Regions from separate parts of the Streptomyces griseoviridis genome, predicted to be linked through region 1. Evidence: riboswitches for the same ligand, from Rfam matches in the RefSeq annotation. Region 1 holds a riboswitch; each other region holds the start of a gene.

Region 1 (4,437 bases):
ACGGCTCTCCCCCACGCCTCGGGCGCGGTGTGGTCCTGATGGGTGTCGCGTCGCGGCTCGGCCATGGGGCGATCCTGCCAGCCGGGTCGGGGCCGTGGGGGCGGGGACGGCGCGGACGGCGGGGACGGCGGGCCGATGCCCCGTTTTCGCCTCACTCTTCCGTGCGGGCGCGGAACCCCGGTCATCCGGTGATCTTCGCGTAGCCTCCATCGGTGATTTGTCGCTTCCATCACTGTTCAGGGGGATAAATGGCTTATGCCCGCACGTCGTTCCGTCGGGCCCGTCCGTTCGCGGGGTCCCTGGCGGCGCTCGCCACCGTCGCCGCCGTCGCCGCGCAGCAGTCCGGGCCGGCCGCGGCCGCGGGGCTGCCGAAGGGGCATGACGTCTCGTCGCACCAGCGGACCGTGGACTGGGGGAAGGCGAAGGCCAGGGGCGCGACGTTCGTCTACGTCAAGGCGACCGAGTCCACCTCGTACCGCAACCCGTACTTCGACGCGCAGTACGGCGGCGCCGAGAACCACGGGATCCTGCACGGGGCCTACCACTTCGCGCTGCCGAACCGGTCGTCGGGCGCCGCGCAGGCCGCGTACTTCGTCCGCAACGGCGGCGGCTGGCAGGCCGACGGGCGGACGCTGCCGCCCGCGCTCGACGTCGAGTACAACCCGTACGACAGAAGGCACCGGTGCTACGGGCTCGGCAAGGCGCGCATGGTCGACTGGATCCGGTCGTTCAGCGACGAGGTGGAGCGGCTCGTCGGGCGCCCGCCGGTGATCTACACGACCGCGCACTGGTGGAAGGCCTGTACCGGCGACAGCCGGGCGCTGTCCGCCAATCCGCTGTGGATCGCCCGTCCCGGCGCCTCGAACGCCGGATCGCTGCCGGGCGGATGGCCGTACTGGACCTTCTGGCAGCACGGCACCAGGGGGAGCCTGCCGGGTGACCAGAATCTCTTCAACGGCAGCCTCGCCCAACTGCGGAAGTTCGCCCGGGGCGGATAGCCGCGGGGCCCGTGGGGCGGCGGAACCGAAGGGAGCGGCAACCCTCCCGCACGGTCACCCTGCCGCCCGCCCCAGTTCACCTTCCGTTCATCCAGGTTGCCTACGTTCAACACGCCAATGACTTCGAACGATTGCCTGGGTAAATGGAAAACTTCTCGCTGATCCTCGCGATTGTGGTAGTAACCGCACTCGCGTTTGATTTCACGAACGGTTTTCACGACACCGCCAACGCGATGGCCACCACCATCTCGACCGGTGCGCTCAAGCCCAAGGTCGCGGTGGCCATGTCCGCCGTGCTCAACCTTGTCGGCGCCTTCCTCTCCGTGGAGGTCGCCAACACGATCTCCAAAGGTCTCGTCGACGAGAGCGGTATCCGTCCCGAGGTCATCTTCGCCGCCCTGGTCGGCGCCATCCTCTGGAACCTGCTGACCTGGCTCGTCGGGCTCCCCTCCTCCTCGTCGCACGCCCTGATGGGCGGCCTGATCGGCGCCACCATCGCCTCGGCGGGCGCCGGCGCGGTGCACGGCGACGTGCTGGTCACCAAGGTGCTCATCCCGGCCGTCGCGGCCCCGATCGTGGCGGGCGTCGCCGCGCTCCTGGCGACCCGGCTCTCCTACACCCTGGGCCAGAAGGCCGAGGGCAAGGCCGCCGCCAAGGGCTACCGGACCGGCCAGATCGCCTCCGCGGGGCTGGTCTCGCTCGCCCACGGCACCAACGACGCGCAGAAGACGATGGGCATCATCACCCTCGCCCTGGTCGCGGGCGGCGCCATCGCCCCCGACTCGGACCCGCCCACCTGGGTCATCCTCTCCGCCGGTCTGGCCATCGCGCTCGGCACCTACCTCGGCGGCTGGCGCATCATCCGCACCATGGGCACGGGCCTCACCGACCTCCAGCCGCAGCAGGGCTTCGCCGCCCAGACCAGCGCGGCCACCGTCATCCTGGCCTCCTCGCACCTCGGCTTCTCCCTCTCCACCACGCACGCCGTCTCCGGCTCCGTGATGGGCGCGGGCCTGGGCCGCAAGGGCGGGGTGGTCCGCTGGTCGACCGCCACCCGGATGTTCGTCGCCTGGGGCCTGACCCTGCCGGCCGCCGCCCTGGTGGGCGCGCTCGCCGAGTCCGTGACCAACCTGGGCGACTGGGGCACCGCGGCCGTCGCCGTCTTCCTGATCGCCTCGAGCGCGGCCATCTGGAAGCTGTCCAGGCGCGAGGTCATCGACCACCACAACGTCGTCGCGGCCGACCAGGCCGAGCCGGCCGGCGTGGTGACGCAGGCGATCGCCGCCGTCATCCCGCCCCCGGCGGGCACCGTCCCCGACACCCTGACCGCCACCATCCCGGCCCCGCCCGCCACCGCCCAGAGCACGGAACCGGCCGCCGGTCCCGCCGCCGTCTGAGCCCGTCCACCCGGTAACGGAGGAACCCCGACATGAAGATCGACTGGGCGTCCCTTGGCTCCGTCTTCGGCGTCAGCCTCGTGGTCACCGTGGCCCTCGTGGCCCTGTTCACCCTCGGCATCGCGGGCCTGTCCCGCCGTGAACGGGCCACCGCGCAGGGCGGGTCGGCGCCGCTGGCCGTCACCGGCGCGTACGCCTGCTTCGCCGCCTGCGCGGCGGCCGTGGCGTACGGGATCTCCCTGATCGTCGCCTGAACCGCGCCGGGCGTCGGGCCCACACGCGAAGGGGTGCGGGACGGAACACCGTCCCGCACCCCTTCGCGTGTGGGCCTCGGCACACTCCTTCACCGCAGGTCAACAGCAAGTTGACTGCCGTTGTGCAGCGTGGTGGACTGCCGAGGCCAAGTACGGCGGCACGAGAGGAAGCCGGTGTGAATCCGGCGCGGTCCCGCCACTGTCACCGGGGTAGGAACCCCCGGGAGCCAGGAACTCTCACCGCCGGTCTCGTCGAACCAGGGCGCGGACACCCTGAGTGAGGACATATCGCCATGCGCGGCACCCGACCGAAGCCGAGCGTCCCGGCCCTGCCCGACCCCGTGACCGACTGACCCGATGCGTGCCGATCGCGTCTTCGCGTACGGCGCCGCCGCCGGCCTCCTCGGCGACCGACTGCTCGGCGATCCCCGCCACGGGCATCCGGTCGCCGTGTTCGGACGGGCCGCGGGCGCCGTGGAGCGGGTGCTGTGGCGTGACCACCGCGGGTGGGGCGCCCTGCACACCGCCGTGTGCGCCGGTGGCGCCGTCGGCCTCGGTGCCGTCGCCGCCCGCGCCGTCCGCTCCTCCCCCGCCGCCTCCGTCGCCCTGACCGCCGCCGCCACCTGGGCCGTCGTCGGCGGCACCTCCCTCGGCCGGGAGGCGCGCGCCGTCGCACGGGCCCTGGAGGCGGGGGACCTGGCGGGCGCGCGGGCCCGGCTGCCGCATCTGTGCGGCCGCGACCCGCAGGCGCTGGACGCCGACCAGATCGCCCGTGCCGTCGTCGAGTCCGTCGCCGAGAACACCTCGGACGCGGTCGTCGGCGCGCTGGTGTGGGGCGCCGTCGCCGGGGTCCCCGGGCTGCTCGGGTTCCGGGCCGTCAACACCCTGGACGCCATGGTCGGCCACCGGTCGCCCAGGCACCACCGCTACGGCTGGGCCTCCGCCCGCCTCGACGACCTCGCCGGCTGGCCGGGCGCCCGGCTCACCGCCGTCCTCGCCGCCGTCGCGGGCGACGACCCGCGCGGTGCCCTGCGGGCCTGGCGCGCCGACGCGGGCGCGCACCCGTCGCCCAACGCGGGCCCGGTGGAAGCCGCGTTCGCGGGAGCGCTCGGGGTGCGCCTCGGCGGCACCCTCTCCTACGCGGGCCGCGTCGAGCACCGGCCGGTCCTGGGCGGCGCCGCGGGACGCGCGGTCACCGTGCCCGACATCGACCGCGCGGTACGGCTCTCCGCACGCGTCGGCCTGCTCGCCCTCGGGGTCTGCGCGGCCGGCCGGCTGCTGGCGAGCGGACGCCGGTCATGAGGGGCGGCGGACTCCTCGTCGCCGGCACCACCTCCGACGCGGGCAAGAGCGTCGTGACGGCCGGGATCTGCCGCTGGCTGGTGCGCCAGGGCGTCAAGGTCGCGCCGTTCAAGGCGCAGAACATGTCCCTCAACTCCTTCGTGACCCGCGAGGGCGCCGAGATCGGACGCGCGCAGGCCATGCAGGCGCAGGCCTGCCGGATCGAGCCGACCGCGCTGATGAACCCCGTGCTCCTCAAGCCGGGCGGCGAGCAGAGCAGCCAGGTCGTGCTGCTCGGCAAGCCGGTCGGCGAGATGAGCGCGCGCGGCTACCACGGCGGTCGGCGGCAGCGGCTGCTCGGCACCGTCCTCGACTGCCTCGCCGAACTGCGCGCCGGACACGACGCGGTGATCTGCGAGGGCGCCGGATCGCCCGCCGAGATCAACCTGCGGCGCACCGACATCGTCAACATGGGCGTCGCCCGGGGCGCGCGGCTGCCCGTGCTCG
Region 2 (4,437 bases), 6.2 Mb from region 1:
GACCCCGCCGTGCGCGGAGACGCCGACGCCGCCGCCCATGACGATGCCGTCCATGACGGCCACGTAGGGCTTGGGGTAGCGGGCGATGCGGGCGTTGAGGTGGTACTCGTCGCACCAGAAGGCGGCCGACGCGGTGCCGTCGCCGTCGCGGGCGTCGTCGTGCACGGCGCGGATGTCGCCGCCGGCGCACAGGCCGCGTTCGCCAGCTCCGGTGAGGACGATCGTCCGCACGGACGGGTCGTGTTCCCAGGCCGCCAGGGCGTCGTCGACGCGGCGGACCATGGTGTGGTCGAGGGCGTTGAGGGCCCGGGGCCGGTTGAGGGTGAGCCGGCCGGCCCGGCCGGTGACGCTCACCAGGACGGATCGCTCGGTCTTCTCGGCGTCGGTCATCCGAACGCCTCCGTCAGGCCGCGGGCCACGATGACGCGCATGATCTCGTTGGTTCCTTCCAGGATCTGGTGGACACGCAGGTCACGGACGATCTTCTCGATGCCGTACTCGCTGAGGTACCCGTACCCGCCGTGCAATTGGAGGGCGCGGTCCGCGACCGAGTATCCGGTGTCGGTGGCGAACCGCTTCGCCATCGCGCACAGGTACGGTGCCTGCGGGTCGTGCCGGTCGAGGGCCTGGGCGGCCTGCTGGACGAGGGCGCGGGCGGCGGCGAGTTCGGTGGCCATGTCGGCGAGGCGGAAGCGCAGGGCCTGCGCGTCGAGGAGGCGGGTGCCGAACGCCTGCCGGTCGGCGAGGTGGGTGAGGCTGCGGTCGAGGGCGCTGCGGGCGCCGCCGAGCGAGCAGGCGGCGATGCCGAGGCGGCCGCCGTTGAGGCCGTTCATCGCGATCCCGAAGCCCTGGCCCTCGCGGCCGAGGAGCCGGTCGGCGGGCACCCGGACGCCGTCCAGGACGACCTGCCGGGTGGGCTGGGCGTGCCAGCCCATCTTGCGTTCGTCGGGGCCGAAGGAGACGCCGGGGTCGTCCTTGTCGACGAGGAACGCGGAGATGCCCTCGGGTCCCGCACCGCCGGTGCGGGCCATGACGAGGTAGAGCTGGGCGGCGCCCGCGCCGGAGATGAACTGCTTGGTGCCGGTGAGGGTCCAGTGGTCGCCGTCGCGGACGGCGCGGGTGGTCAGGGCGGCGGCGTCGGAGCCCGCGCCGGGTTCGGTGAGGCAGTAGCTGGCGAGGTCGTCCATGGCGCACAGGCGGGGCAGCAGGTGCGCGCGCTGGGCCGGGTCGCCGTAGTGGTCGACCATCCAGGCGACCATGTTGTGGATGGAGAGGTAGGCGGCGAGGCAGGGGCAGCCGGAGGCGAGGGTCTCGTAGACGAGGACGCCGTCGGCGCGGCTGAGGCCGGAACCGCCGGACTCCTCGCGGACGTGGACGCCGCCGAGTCCGAGCCCCGCGGCCTTGCGCAGGACGTCGACGGGGAAGTGGCTGTCGCGGTCCCAGGCGAGGGCGTGCGGGGTGATGTGGTCGTGGGTGAAGTCGAGGGTGGTCTCGACGAGAGCCTGCTGGTCCTCGGTGAGGAGGGTGCCGGTCATGGTCGTCAGCCCATCGTGGGGAGGGTGAAGCCGGCGCCCTCGCGCACTCCGGCGGCGGGCCAGCGGGAGGTGACGGTCTTGGTGCGGGTGTAGAAGCGGACGGCGTCGGGGCCGTGCTGGTTGAGGTCGCCGAAGCCGGAGCGCTTCCAGCCGCCGAAGGTGTGGTAGGCGACCGGTACCGGGATGGGCACGTTGACGCCGACCATGCCGGTGTCGACGCGGCGGGTGAAGTCGCGGGCGGTGTCGCCGTCCCGGGTGAAGAGGGCGACGCCGTTGCCGTAGACGTGTTCGCTGGGCAGCCGCAGGGCCTCCTCGTAGTCGGCGGCGCGGACGACGCAGAGGACGGGGCCGAAGATCTCCTCCTGGTGGATGCGCATGGCCGGGGTGACCCGGTCGAAGAGCGAGGCTCCGGCGAAGAACCCGTTCTCGTGCCCTGGGAGGGTGAAGTCCCTTCCGTCGACGACGAGTTCGGCGCCCTCCTCGACGCCGAGGTCTACGTAGGAGCGGACCCGGTCGACGGCGTCCCGGCCGACCAGCGGGCCGAAGTCGGCCTCGGGGTCGTCGCTGCGGCCGATGCGCAGGGCGGCGATGCGGTCGCGCAGACGGGCGACGAGGGCGTCGGCGGTGGCCTCGCCGACGGGGACGGCGACGGAGATGGCCATGCAGCGCTCGCCCGCGGAGCCGTACCCCGCGCCGATCAGCGCGTCGACGGCCTGGTCGAGGTCGGCGTCGGGCATGACGATCAGGTGGTTCTTGGCGCCGCCGAAGCACTGGGCGCGTTTGCCGTGGGCGGCGGCGGTGGCGTAGACGTGCGCGGCGACGGGCGTGGAGCCGACGAAGCCGAGGGCGGCGACGCGCGGGTCCTCCAGCAGGGTGTCGACGGCCTCCTTGCCGCCGTTGACGACGTTGAGGACGCCCGGTGGCAGGCCCGCGTCGAGGAAGAGTTCGGCGAGCCGCAGCGGCACCGAGGGGTCGCGTTCGGAGGGCTTGAGGAGGAAGGCGTTGCCGCAGGCCAGGGCGGGGGCGGCCTTCCAGAGGGGGATCATCGCGGGGAAGTTGAACGGGGTGATGCCGGCGACGACGCCGAGCGGCGAGCGCAGCGAGTGGACGTCGATGCCGGTGCCCGCGTTGTCGGTGAACTCGCCCTTGAGCAGGTGCGGGATGCCGGCCGCGAACTCCACGACGTCGAGGCCGCGTTGGAGGTCGCCGTGGGCGTCCGCGACGGTCTTGCCGTGCTCGCTGGAGAGCAGCCGGGCGAGTGAGTCCTTCTCCTTCTCCACCAGTTGGAGGAAGCGCAGCAGGACGCGGGCGCGGCGCTGCGGGTTCCACTCGCCCCACTCGCGCTGGGCTCGGGCGGCGTCGGTGATCGCGGCCTCGGTCTCGGCGCGGTCCGCCAGCGGGACCCGCGCCTGGACCTCGCCGGTGTTGGGGTCGTGGACGTCGCCGAAGGATCCCGAGGTGCCCGGGGTGTGCCGGCCTGCGACGAAGTGGGTCAACTCGCGTACCGGACGCGGGTCGTTGCTACGGATCATCGGTGCCTGCTCTCGTCAGGTGATCCGGGGATGGCGCGCGGTCCCGGCACGCGGGCGCGAGGGGGTGCCGGTGCGTGCGTGGGGGCGCGCGAGACGCGGGTGGCGTGGGCGCGTGCGACGTGACGACGTCAGGTGCGGGCTGATCCGCCGTGCGGGCGGTGCCGTCGGGCGGTCCCGCCGAAGGCGTGGATGCGTACCGGTGCCATGCGTGTCAGCTCCATCCTCGTGGACAACACGGAACGTTCCGCGGCCGGTATCCTGACTCCCGGATCTGCGCGCGCCGCCCGCCTTCCCGACCTCGTGCTCGTCAGTGGCGTGTCGCTCGACGGCGTGCTCCCCGGTCACAGTGGCGGGACCGTGCCGGACTCACACCGGCTTCCCTGCACCGCGGACCTTTCCCCGACTATATAGTTGGACGTCCTAGTAAATCCACCAGTCCGCCGACCTTCGGGGCGAAGTCCCAGGTCACAGTGGGTCGGATACGGCCGTTCGGGGAGTCGGCGGAACGGCCCGGGGCCAGGCGGCCTCGCGCAGCAGGCGCAGGCCGTTGAGGCCGACGATGACGGTGGAGCCCTCGTGGCCGGCGACGCCGAGCGGCAGCGGAAGGGTGCCGATCAGGTCCCAGGCGACCAGGACGGTGACGAACACCCCGGCGACGACGAGGTTCTGGACCACCAGGCGGCGCGCGGTGCGGGAGAGCCTGACGACCGCGGGGACGGTGGCGAGTTCGTCGCGGACGACGACGGCGTCCGCGGTCTCCAGGGCGAGGTCGGAGCCGGCCCGGCCCATCGCGATCCCGCAGTGGGCGGCGGCCAGCGCGGGCGCGTCGTTGACGCCGTCGCCGACCACCAGCACCTTGAGCCCCTCGGCCTCCCATCCCCGCACCGCCGCGACCTTGTCCTCGGGCAGCAGTCCCGCGCGGACGTCGGTGATGCCGACCTCGGCGGCCAGGTGGCGGGCGGCGCGTTCGTTGTCGCCGGTGAGCAGGACGGGGGCGCGGCCGGTCAGCCGGGTGAGCGCGGCGACGGTCGCCCGCGCGTCGGGGCGCGGCCGGTCGGCGATCCCGAGCACGCCCACGACCGCGCCGTCCCTCAGCACCGTCACGGCGGTGCGTCCCGCGCTCTCGAGATCGGCCACCGGCCCGTGGTGCGGCTCCTCGGCCGAGGTCGTCGACAGCCGTGCGGGAGAGCCGACCTGGACGGTGCGGCCCCGCACCGTGGCGGTGACGCCCGCGCCGGGGACGGAGGAGAAGCCGACGGCGTCGGGCAGGGGCAGGCCGCGCTCGCGGGCGGCGTCCACGACGGCCCGCGCAAGGGGGTGTTCGCTGGGGCGCTCGGCCGCCGCGGCCAGCGCGAGCAGGGCGTCCTCGT
Region 3 (4,437 bases), 760 kb from region 1:
TGCCCCGCGGGCCGTCGGAGCCCGGCGTTCACTCCCACCCGGGCTCACTGTAGAGCCGCCCGGCGTGCGCGGAGCCGCCGTCGGCCGGGCCGACGAGGAGCCCCGCCAACTCCGCCGTCCCCCACACCCTCAGCGAACCCCCGGCCGCCGCCTCCACCGTTCCCACAGCCGCAGCAAACCCCGCCGCCTCCTCCGCGCTCCCCACAGCCTCAGCGAACCCCCGACCGCCGCCACCTCCACCGTCCCCCACACCCTCAACGAACCCCCGCCCCCACCCCCGTCACCCCCCGCACGAACCGAATCACCGGATACCCCGGCCCGTGCGTCACCTCCGCCCGTACCCCGTACACCTCGGCGATCAGTTCCGGGGTCAGGACCTCGCCCGGAGTGCCCTCCGCCGTGACGCGGCCGGTGCGCAGGATCAGCAGGCGGTCGCAGTACATCGCCGCGAGGTTGAGGTCGTGCAGGGCGACGACCGTCGTGACGGGGAGGCCGGCGACCAGGTCGAGCAGGTCCAACTGGTGCTGGATGTCGAGGTGGTTGGTCGGCTCGTCGAGGAGGAGTTCGCGGGGTTCCTGGGCCAACGCGCGGGCGATCTGGGCGCGTTGGCGTTCGCCGCCGGACAGGGTGTGCCAGGACCTGTCGGCCAGCCCGGTCAGTCCGGTGCGGTCCAGCGCCTCGGTGACCGCGCGGGCGTCCGCCTCCGACGCCGGTGTCCACGCCCGCCGGTGCGGGATGCGGCCGAGGGCGACGACGTCCCTGACGGTCAGCTCCGTCTGGGTGTGCGCGTGCTGTTCGACCGTGGCGACGCGGCGGGCGGTGGCCCGGCGGCCGACCTCGGGCAGCGGGCGCCCGTCCAGGGTGACGACCCCGGCGCTCGGCGCGAGGACACCGGCCAGCATCCGCAGCAGCGTGGACTTGCCCGAGCCGTTGGGGCCGAGGAGTCCGACGGTCTCCCCCGCGTCGACGGCGAGTGTCACACCGTCGACGATGACCCGGCCGTCGACGCGGCGCACGACGCGGTCCGCGCCGAGGCCGCTCACGCCTTGCTCCGGCCGCGGTAGAGCACGGCGACGAAGGCGGGCACGCCGATGAGGGACGTCACCACGCCCACCGGGACCTCCTGGGGGTCGAGGACGGTACGGGCGGCGGTGTCCACCCACACCAGGAAGACGGCGCCGGTCAGCGCGGTGACCGGCAGCAGACGGGCGTGGCCCGAGCCGGTCAGCGCGCGGGTGGCGTGCGGCAGCACCAGGCCGACGAAGCCGATCGCGCCGGCGCAGCTGACCAGGACGGCGGTCAGCAGCGCCGTCACGGAGAGCAGGACCAGCCGGGTCCTGGCGACATGGACGCCGAGTCCGGCGGCGGCCTCCGCGCCGAACGCGAAGGCGTCGAGGGTGCGGGCGTGGCCGAGGCAGACCGCGAGCGCGACGGCGAGGACGGCGGCGCAGAGCGCGACCTGGCCCCAGTCGGCGCCGGTGAGCGAGCCGAGCAGCCAGAACAGGACGCCCCGGGTGGTCTCGGCGTCGGCCGAGGTCAGAACGGTGAACGAGGTGAGCGCCGAGAAGAGTTGCATCGCGGCGACCCCGGAGAGCACCACCCGGTCGGTGCTGCCGCCGAGGATGTGGCTGAGCAGCAGGACCAGGCCGAAGGAGAGCAGCGCGCCGAGGAAGGCGCCCGCGGAGAGCGAGATCGCTCCGCCGCCGACGCCGAGCACGACGACGGCGACGGCGCCGGTGGAGGCGCCGGAGGAGACGCCGAGGACGAACGGGTCGGCGAGCGGGTTGCGCAGCAGGGACTGCATGACGGCGCCGCAGACCGCGAGCCCCGCGCCGCACACGGCGGCGAGCAGGGTGCGGGGCATCCGCAGGTCCCAGACGATGCCGTCGCGCAGGGGGGTGAGCGTGCTGTCGCCGAGGCCGAGGTGGGCGGCGACGGCCGTCCACACGTCGGCGGTGGAGATGGCGGCGGGGCCGATGGTGACGGCGAAGGCGATCGACGTGAGGAGCGCGGCGAGGCCGCCGAGCGAGAGCAGGACCAGGCGCGTTCTCACGTGACGAGCCCGAACGCCCGCAGGGCGGAGGAGACCTGCTCGATCCCGTCGACGGTGCGGATGGACGGGTTCATGGCCTGGCCGCTGAGGCTGATGAATCGCTTCTTCTTGACGGCGGTGAGGTTGCGGGTGGCCGGGTTGGTCTCCAGGAAGCGGATCTTGGCCTGGGCGGTCTCGGCGGTCTGCTGCTTGCGGGTCAGGTCGCCGATGACGATGACGTCGGGGTCGCGGTCGGCGACGGTCTCCCAGTTGATCTGGGGCCACTCGTCGTGGGTGTCGGCGAAGGCGTTCCGCGCGCCGACCGCGCGGGTGATGGCGCCGGGGGCGCCGCAGCAGCCGGCCAGGTAGGGCGACTGCGAGTTGGCGAACCAGTACATGAGGGAGACGTCCGAGGCGTCCAGCCCCTCGGTGGCGGCGGTGACGCGCGACTTGAGACGCGTCACCAGGGCCTCGCCGCGCTGCTCGACGCCGAAGACGCGGGCGAGGTCGCGTATCTCGCCGTAGACGGCGTCGAGGGTGAGGGGCTTGCTGCGGGAGCCGTCGCCGCCGGTGTCGTTGTCCTTGCCCTCGGAGCAGTCGGAGGGCGAGACGTAGGTGGGCACGCCGAGCTTCTCGAACTGCGCCCGGCTGGCGACACCGCCCTTGCCGAGGGTGGAGACGAAGGAGGCGGTGACGAAGTCGGGGCTCGCGTCCAGGACCTTCTCGAAGGACGGGTTGTTCTCGGCCAGCCTCGGCACGCCCGCGTTGGCCTTCTCCAGGCTCCCGAGCACCGGGTCGGTCCAGGTGGCGGTGCCGGCCATCCGGTCGGCGAGGCCGAGGGAGAGCAGGATCTCGGTGGTGCCCTGGTTGAGGGAGACCGCGTGCTCGGGGGCCGCGGTGACGGTGACCTCGGTCCCGCAGTTGTCGAGGGTGAGGGGGTAGCCGGCGGCGGACGTCCTGTCGGCCTCCGCCGTGCTGTCGGCCGAGCCGCCGCACGCGGTGAGCAGGAAGGCGGGGGCGAGCAGGAGCGCCGCGAGGCGGCGGGTGGAACGGAGCACGGGTATGCCTCGGTGGTCGGGGCTCTGTACGCGGAGCCTTGCCTACGGGTGTCCTCCGCGGGGCGCGGAGGTGCCAGCAGGTCTTCGGACTCGGGTTCGTCCGGACGGGGCGCCTTCCCGGTCTCCCAGTGGCGTGCTGTGCCCCGCCCGTCCCCCTCACCGCTGCGCGTCAGTTCCGGATTCGCACCGGATTCCCTGGCCTCGGGTGTGGCTCGACTGGCGCACCGAGGCTATCAAGATGCCGGTGGTGTCCCGGGGGTCGGGTGGGTCACGTGAGCGGCGGGAGAGCGCGCGCGAGGGCCCCGGACAGGTCGTCCGCGGGCCCTCGCGGGTGCTCGCTCGTGATCGGTGGTCGCTCGTGATCGGTGGGGTGGCGCGGTCAGTTGGCGGCGGGGACCGCCCTGGCACCGGCCGCGGTCGCGGGCCTCGGGTTGAGGACGCGTTCGGCGAGTTCCCCGAAGAGGAGGCCGAAGCCGGTCCACAGGGTGAGCTGGATGGCGAGCGCGGCCAGCCGGAAGCGCCACAGGACGGCCGCCGGGAAGTCGGCGGGCACCTCGTTGATGACCGGCAGCAGCGCGAACGCCAGGCCGGTCACGACGGCGAACGCGGCCACCGCGGCGACCGTGGCCCACCAGTTCCCGAGCCTGGGGGCGAGCCGTCTGCCGAGCAGGGTCGCGGCGACGGCGAGGAGCACGCTGAGCACCATCATCAGGAAGTACAGGGTGGTCCGCTTGCCGATGGTGTCGCCGTCGCCGACGGCGGGCGGGTTGGCCGGGTACTTCAGGAACGGCACGACGTAGACGGCGAGCAGGGCGCAGCCGGAGAGCAGCAGCGCGGTGGCGCGGGGCGAGAAGCGGCCGACCCGGCCGAGGGCGAAGCAGTAGGCGAGCGCGGCGATGCCGCCGAAGGCGATGCCGTAGAGCAGGACGCCGGTGGCGAGTCCCGCGGTGGACTGGAGGGAGCGGGAGACGAGTTCGACCTCGTGCTCGTGGCTGTGCGCGTGGGACTCCTCGAAGCCGATCGCCTTGTCGACGGAGGGCTCACCGAGGAGGTAGGCGGCGACCAGGGCGAGCAGTCCGGCGCCGAGGCCGGCCAGCATGCCGCGGACGAGGAGGTTTCTCACTGTTGCGGAGTTCATGGGTGTGCGGCGTCCCTCGGGTCAGTGGCAGGGGAAGCCGAGCAGGTGGCGGGCGTCGTGGACCCACTCGTGGACGTCCTCGCCGGAGACGACCGAGGTGGCGCCCTGTTCGGCGCCGACGAAGTACAGCAGGACCAGCATGAGGATGCCGAAGAAGACCGCCCAGGGTGCTATCGCCTTCAGCGGCAGCGGGGCGGGGGCCACGGGTG
Region 4 (4,437 bases), 3.7 Mb from region 1:
TCATGCGGCCGTACAGCTCACGGGCCGGCATGGTCTTCTTCGCCAGGCCCGCCGCCTCGGCCTCGCGGTACACGGCGTCGAACTCGTCGCCCCACAGGTCGACCAGGTCGGGCACGTCCGAGGGGGAGAACAGCGACCACTGCCCGTCGGCGTTGACCCGGCGCATGAACTCGTCCGGGATCCAGTGCGCGAGGTTCAGGTTGTGCGTACGCCGGGCGTCCTCACCGGTGTTGTCGCGCAGCTCCAGGAACTCCTCGATGTCGGAGTGCCAGGTCTCCAGGTAGACCGCGGCCGCGCCCTTGCGCCGGCCGCCCTGGTTGACGGCGGCCACCGAGGCGTCCAGCGTCTTCAGGAACGGCACGATGCCGTTGGAGTGCCCGTTGGTGCCGCGGATCAGCGAACCGCGGGAGCGGATGCGGGAGTAGGAGAGGCCGATGCCGCCGGCGTGCTTGGAGAGGCGGGCCACCTGGTGGTAGCGCCCGTAGATGGAGTCCAGCTCGTCCAGCGGCGAGTCCAGCAGGTAGCAGGACGACATCTGGGGGTGGCGGGTACCGGAGTTGAAGAGGGTGGGCGAGGACGGCAGGTAGTCCAGGCGGCTCATGAGCCCGTAGAGCGCCGAGACCTCGTCGACCGAGCGGGCGGTGTCGTCCTCGGCGAGGCCGGAGGCGACCCGCAGCAGGAAGTGCTGGGGCGTCTCGACGACCTTGCGGGTGATCGGGTGGCGCAGCAGGTAGCGGCTGTAGAGGGTGCGCAGGCCGAAGTAGCCGAAGCGGTCGTCGCCGCGCGGGTCGATCAGCGCGTCCAGGCGGGACGCGTGCACCCGGGCGAACTCCGCGGTGCGGTCGGCGATCAGGCCCTCGCGGTGGCCGACGGCGATGGACTCGGTGAAGGTCGTGACGCCCTGGGTGGCGGCCTCGACGGCGATGCTGATGGTCAGCAGCCGGGCGGCGAGCCGCGAGTAGGCGGGGTCCTCCGAGATGAGTCCGGCCGCCGCCTCGGTGGCCAGCTCGCGCAGCTCCGCCTCGTCGGCCCGCGCGGACCGGCCGCGCAGCGCGGAGGCGGCGACCCGGCCGGGGTCGGCGTCGGGGAGGTCGGCGGTCAGCTCGGTCAGGGTCCGCAGCAGCGCGGCACCGGGGCCGTCGTTCTCCACCGGGGTGACTGAAGCCGGGTCGACTGGCGCGATGGTCACGTGGGGGCTCTCCCTCGCTCGGCACGGGGGCCTCGAAGAGGGCAGGGGTCGGCCGCGGGCGCACACACGCCGCGTCCAACCGCCCATTCCGCGAGGCCCGGACGTCTCAGGGCACCCGGACCGGGAGGCCGGGCGCACTGTCGGCAGGTCCTCGGACTGGACGTGCGTACGGCACGCGGGTACGCGAATGTACGCAAGTACACCGTTGCGGGACAGTTCCGGATTCGCACCGGATTCCCCTGCGGCGACAGCGAGCATGAGCATACATCTAGTGCCGGGCTGCGGTAGCACCCCCAGATGTTGTGTCGTGCCGGTCTCGGAGCGTCAACTCGTAGGTGAGCACAGTGATCTGGCGGGGCCCCCGGAAGCCGCGCGTCCGGGGGTCGGATGTGCGGGCCGCCGGGTGTCTCGGGAACGCCCCGTGAAGGGCCCTGTGCGCTCGACGCGGGCCCGTCGGGACATCCGTCCGAGGGCGGCGGCGGGGGCTTCGCGGACGACGGCGAGGGTGCCGGTGCAGCGGCTCGCGGGTGACGGTTCCGGAGCGTGACAGCGGGCCGCCGTCCTCCCGGATCGGCGGCCCGCTGTCGGTGGTGCGCGGTGCTGGGGGTGTCTCAGTGGGTGGAACCCGCCGTCGCCGGGGGCAGTTCGACCTGGACGCCCGGGTCGCCGGCGTCCGCCGTGTAGTCCTGCGGGCGGGTCTCGTCGACGCCCTCGGGGGCCTTCAGGGCCCGCAGGACGAAGGTGGCGACCACCACGACCAAGGCGTTGAGGGCGAACGCGGTCATGCCGATGTAACCGATCTCACCGATGCCGGGGATCTCGTCGGAGGAGCCGCCGAAGTGCTTCTGGGTCGGCGACGCCACCCCGTACGCGGCGACCGTGCCGTAGACCATGCCGACCGCCCACCCGGCGAGCAGCGCCCAGCGGTGGCACCAGCGGGTGAAGAGGCCGCCGACCAGGGCCGGGAAGGTCTGAAGGATCCAGATCCCGCCCAGGAGCTGGAAGTTGATGGCGACCGTCTTGTCCATGGTGAGGACGAACACCAGCGCGCCCACCTTCACCAGCAGCGAGACCAGCTTGGAGACCCGGGTCTCCTGCTCGGGCGTGGCGTCCGGCTTGATGAAGTCCTTGTAGATGTTGCGGGTGAAGAGGTTCGCCGCCGCGATCGACATGATGGCCGCGGGCACCAGCGCCCCGATCCCGATCGCCGCGAAGGCCACGCCCGCGAACCAGTCGGGGAACATGTCCTCGAACAGCTGCGGGATCGCCAGCTGTCCGTTGTCCACCTTCACCCCGGCCGCGATCGCCATGAAGCCGAGCAGCGCCAGCAGGCCGAGCATCAGGGAGTACAGGGGCAGGATCGTGGTGTTGCGGCGGATCACGTCACGGCTCCTGGAGGAGAGCGTCGCGGTGATCGAGTGCGGGTACATGAACAGCGCCAGCGCGGAGCCGAGCGCCAGCGTGGCGTAGGTCCACTGGCCGGCCGCGGGGGGCGCGAGTCCGCCCACGCCCGTCGCGGTGAACTTCGCGTCGGCCTTGGCGAAGATCTCGTCGAAGCCGCCGAGCTTGATCGGGATGTAGATGATCGCCACCGCGATGACGATGTAGATCAGCGTGTCCTTCACGAAGGCGATCAGCGCGGGCGCCCGCAGCCCCGAGGAGTAGGTGTACGCGGCCAGCACGCCGAAGGCGATCAGCAGCGGCAGGTCCTTCACGAACCAGTTGGTGCCGTCGTCGCCGCCCACGCCCATCACGTCGAGCACCGCCTGGATGCCGACGAGTTGGAGCGCGATGTACGGCATCGTCGCGAGGATGCCGGTGACGGCGACCGCGAGCGAGAGGCCCTTGGAGCCGAAGCGGCCCCGCACGAAGTCCGACGTCGTCACATAGCCGTGCCGGTGCGAGACCGACCAGAGGCGGGGCAGGAAGGTGAAGATCAGCGGGTAGACCAGGATCGTGTACGGCACCGCGAAGAAGCCGGCCGCGCCCGCCGCGTAGACGGCCGCGGGCACGGCGACGAAGGTGTACGCGGTGTAGAGGTCGCCGCCCAGCAGGAACCAGGTGACCCAGGTGCCGAACGACCGTCCGCCCAGGCCCCATTCGTCGAGGCTGTGCTCGTTCTCGGCCTTGCGCCAGCGCGCGGCCAGGAAGCCGACGACCGTGACGGCCAGGAAGAAGAAGATGAAGACGCCGAGCGCGACGCCGTTCACGCCGTCCTTCATTCCGCCGCACCCCCCTGCGCGGCGGCGCGGGCGCGCTGCTCACGCTGCCAGAGCCGGTACGCGGTCATGGTGAGCGCGGTGGAGATCAGCACCCAGGCCATCTGGTACCAGTAGAAGAAGGGGACGCCGATGAACGTCGGGTCCGTCTTCGCGTACGACCCGACCCACAGCATCGCCACGAAGGGCGCCACCAGGCAGACCGCGATCACCACCCGGACCGGTGTCACCACCGGTGGTTGCGTCTCCCGAACATCCGACATACCGCGGCTCCGTCCCCTGGCTGCGAATAGCTGCGAACCCGCACTTCACGTGCGCAATGCGCAGGCAATCTAGGTCACGGTGTCAGAGCTGCGGAAGACCCCGTCGGCATATCGGTATGCCGATTCGGTGAAGGAACGGACGGTCGTGCGAAATGTGAACTCTGTTAGTCCTGCGGCCGCTTGAGGCGGGCGACGAACTTGTAGCGGTCGCCGCGGTACACCGAGCGCACCCATTCGACCGGCTGCTGGGTCAGGTCGAGGGAGTGCCGGGAGAGCATCAGCATCGGCAGGCCGACGTCGGTGCCGAGCAGGCCGGCCTCGCGCGGGGTGGCGAGCGAGGTCTCGATGGTCTCCTCGGCCTCGGCGAGCCGGACGTCGTACACCTCGGCGAGCGCGGTGTAGAGGGACGTGTACTTGACCAGCGACCGGCGCAGCGCCGGGAAGCGCTTGGCGCTCAGGTGGGTGGTCTCGATGGCCATCGGTTCGGCGTTGGCCATGCGCAGCCGCTCGATGCGCAGCACCCGGCCGCCGGCCGTGATGTCGAGCAGGTCGGCGAGCCGGTCGTCGGCGGTGATGTAGCCGATGTCCAGGAGCTGCGAGGTGGGTTCGAGGCCCTGGGCGCGCATGTCCTCGGTGTAGGAGGTGAGTTGGAGCGCCTGGGAGACCTTGGGCTTGGCGACGAAGGTGCCCTTGCCCTGGATGCGTTCCAGGCGGCCCTCGACCACCAGTTCCTGGAGGGCCTGGCGGACGGTGGTGCGCGAGGTGT

Evidence for each region. Region 1 has a riboswitch for cobalamin ahead of DDJ31_RS08820 (cobalamin biosynthesis protein). Riboswitches for the same ligand answer to the same signal wherever they lie in the genome.
Region 2: linked by a shared signal. The riboswitch ahead of DDJ31_RS36395 (CoA-acylating methylmalonate-semialdehyde dehydrogenase) and the one ahead of DDJ31_RS08820 (cobalamin biosynthesis protein) in region 1 are both predicted to bind cobalamin.
Region 3: linked by a shared signal. The riboswitch ahead of DDJ31_RS05360 (ABC transporter substrate-binding protein) and the one ahead of DDJ31_RS08820 (cobalamin biosynthesis protein) in region 1 are both predicted to bind cobalamin.
Region 4: linked by a shared signal. The riboswitch ahead of DDJ31_RS25585 (ribonucleoside-diphosphate reductase subunit alpha) and the one ahead of DDJ31_RS08820 (cobalamin biosynthesis protein) in region 1 are both predicted to bind cobalamin.

Annotation. Positions count from the first base shown of each region.
Region 1 is NZ_CP029078.1:2,197,029-2,201,465, forward strand. It holds gene DDJ31_RS08800 (class II aldolase/adducin family protein) at 1-65, opposite strand, end outside; gene DDJ31_RS08805 (lysozyme) at 249-998, shown strand; gene DDJ31_RS08810 (inorganic phosphate transporter) at 1,142-2,395, shown strand; gene DDJ31_RS08815 (hypothetical protein) at 2,428-2,649, shown strand; cobalamin riboswitch at 2,766-2,905, shown strand; gene DDJ31_RS08820 (cobalamin biosynthesis protein) at 3,007-3,951, shown strand; gene DDJ31_RS08825 (cobyric acid synthase) at 3,948-4,437, shown strand, end outside.
Region 2 is NZ_CP029078.1:8,429,349-8,433,785, reverse strand. It holds gene DDJ31_RS36405 (enoyl-CoA hydratase/isomerase family protein) at 1-390, opposite strand, end outside; gene DDJ31_RS36400 (acyl-CoA dehydrogenase family protein) at 387-1,535, opposite strand; gene DDJ31_RS36395 (CoA-acylating methylmalonate-semialdehyde dehydrogenase) at 1,541-3,067, opposite strand; cobalamin riboswitch at 3,299-3,472, opposite strand; gene DDJ31_RS36390 (heavy metal translocating P-type ATPase) at 3,533-4,437, opposite strand, start outside.
Region 3 is NZ_CP029078.1:1,432,793-1,437,229, forward strand. It holds gene DDJ31_RS05345 (hypothetical protein) at 29-166, opposite strand; gene DDJ31_RS05350 (ABC transporter ATP-binding protein) at 255-1,043, opposite strand; gene DDJ31_RS05355 (FecCD family ABC transporter permease) at 1,040-2,053, opposite strand; gene DDJ31_RS05360 (ABC transporter substrate-binding protein) at 2,050-3,090, opposite strand; cobalamin riboswitch at 3,149-3,326, opposite strand; gene DDJ31_RS05365 (CbtA family protein) at 3,470-4,228, opposite strand; gene DDJ31_RS05370 (CbtB domain-containing protein) at 4,250-4,437, opposite strand, start outside.
Region 4 is NZ_CP029078.1:5,891,236-5,895,672, forward strand. It holds gene DDJ31_RS25585 (ribonucleoside-diphosphate reductase subunit alpha) at 1-1,189, opposite strand, end outside; cobalamin riboswitch at 1,315-1,453, opposite strand; gene mctP (monocarboxylate uptake permease MctP) at 1,801-3,411, opposite strand; gene DDJ31_RS25595 (DUF3311 domain-containing protein) at 3,408-3,671, opposite strand; gene DDJ31_RS25600 (GntR family transcriptional regulator) at 3,836-4,437, opposite strand, start outside.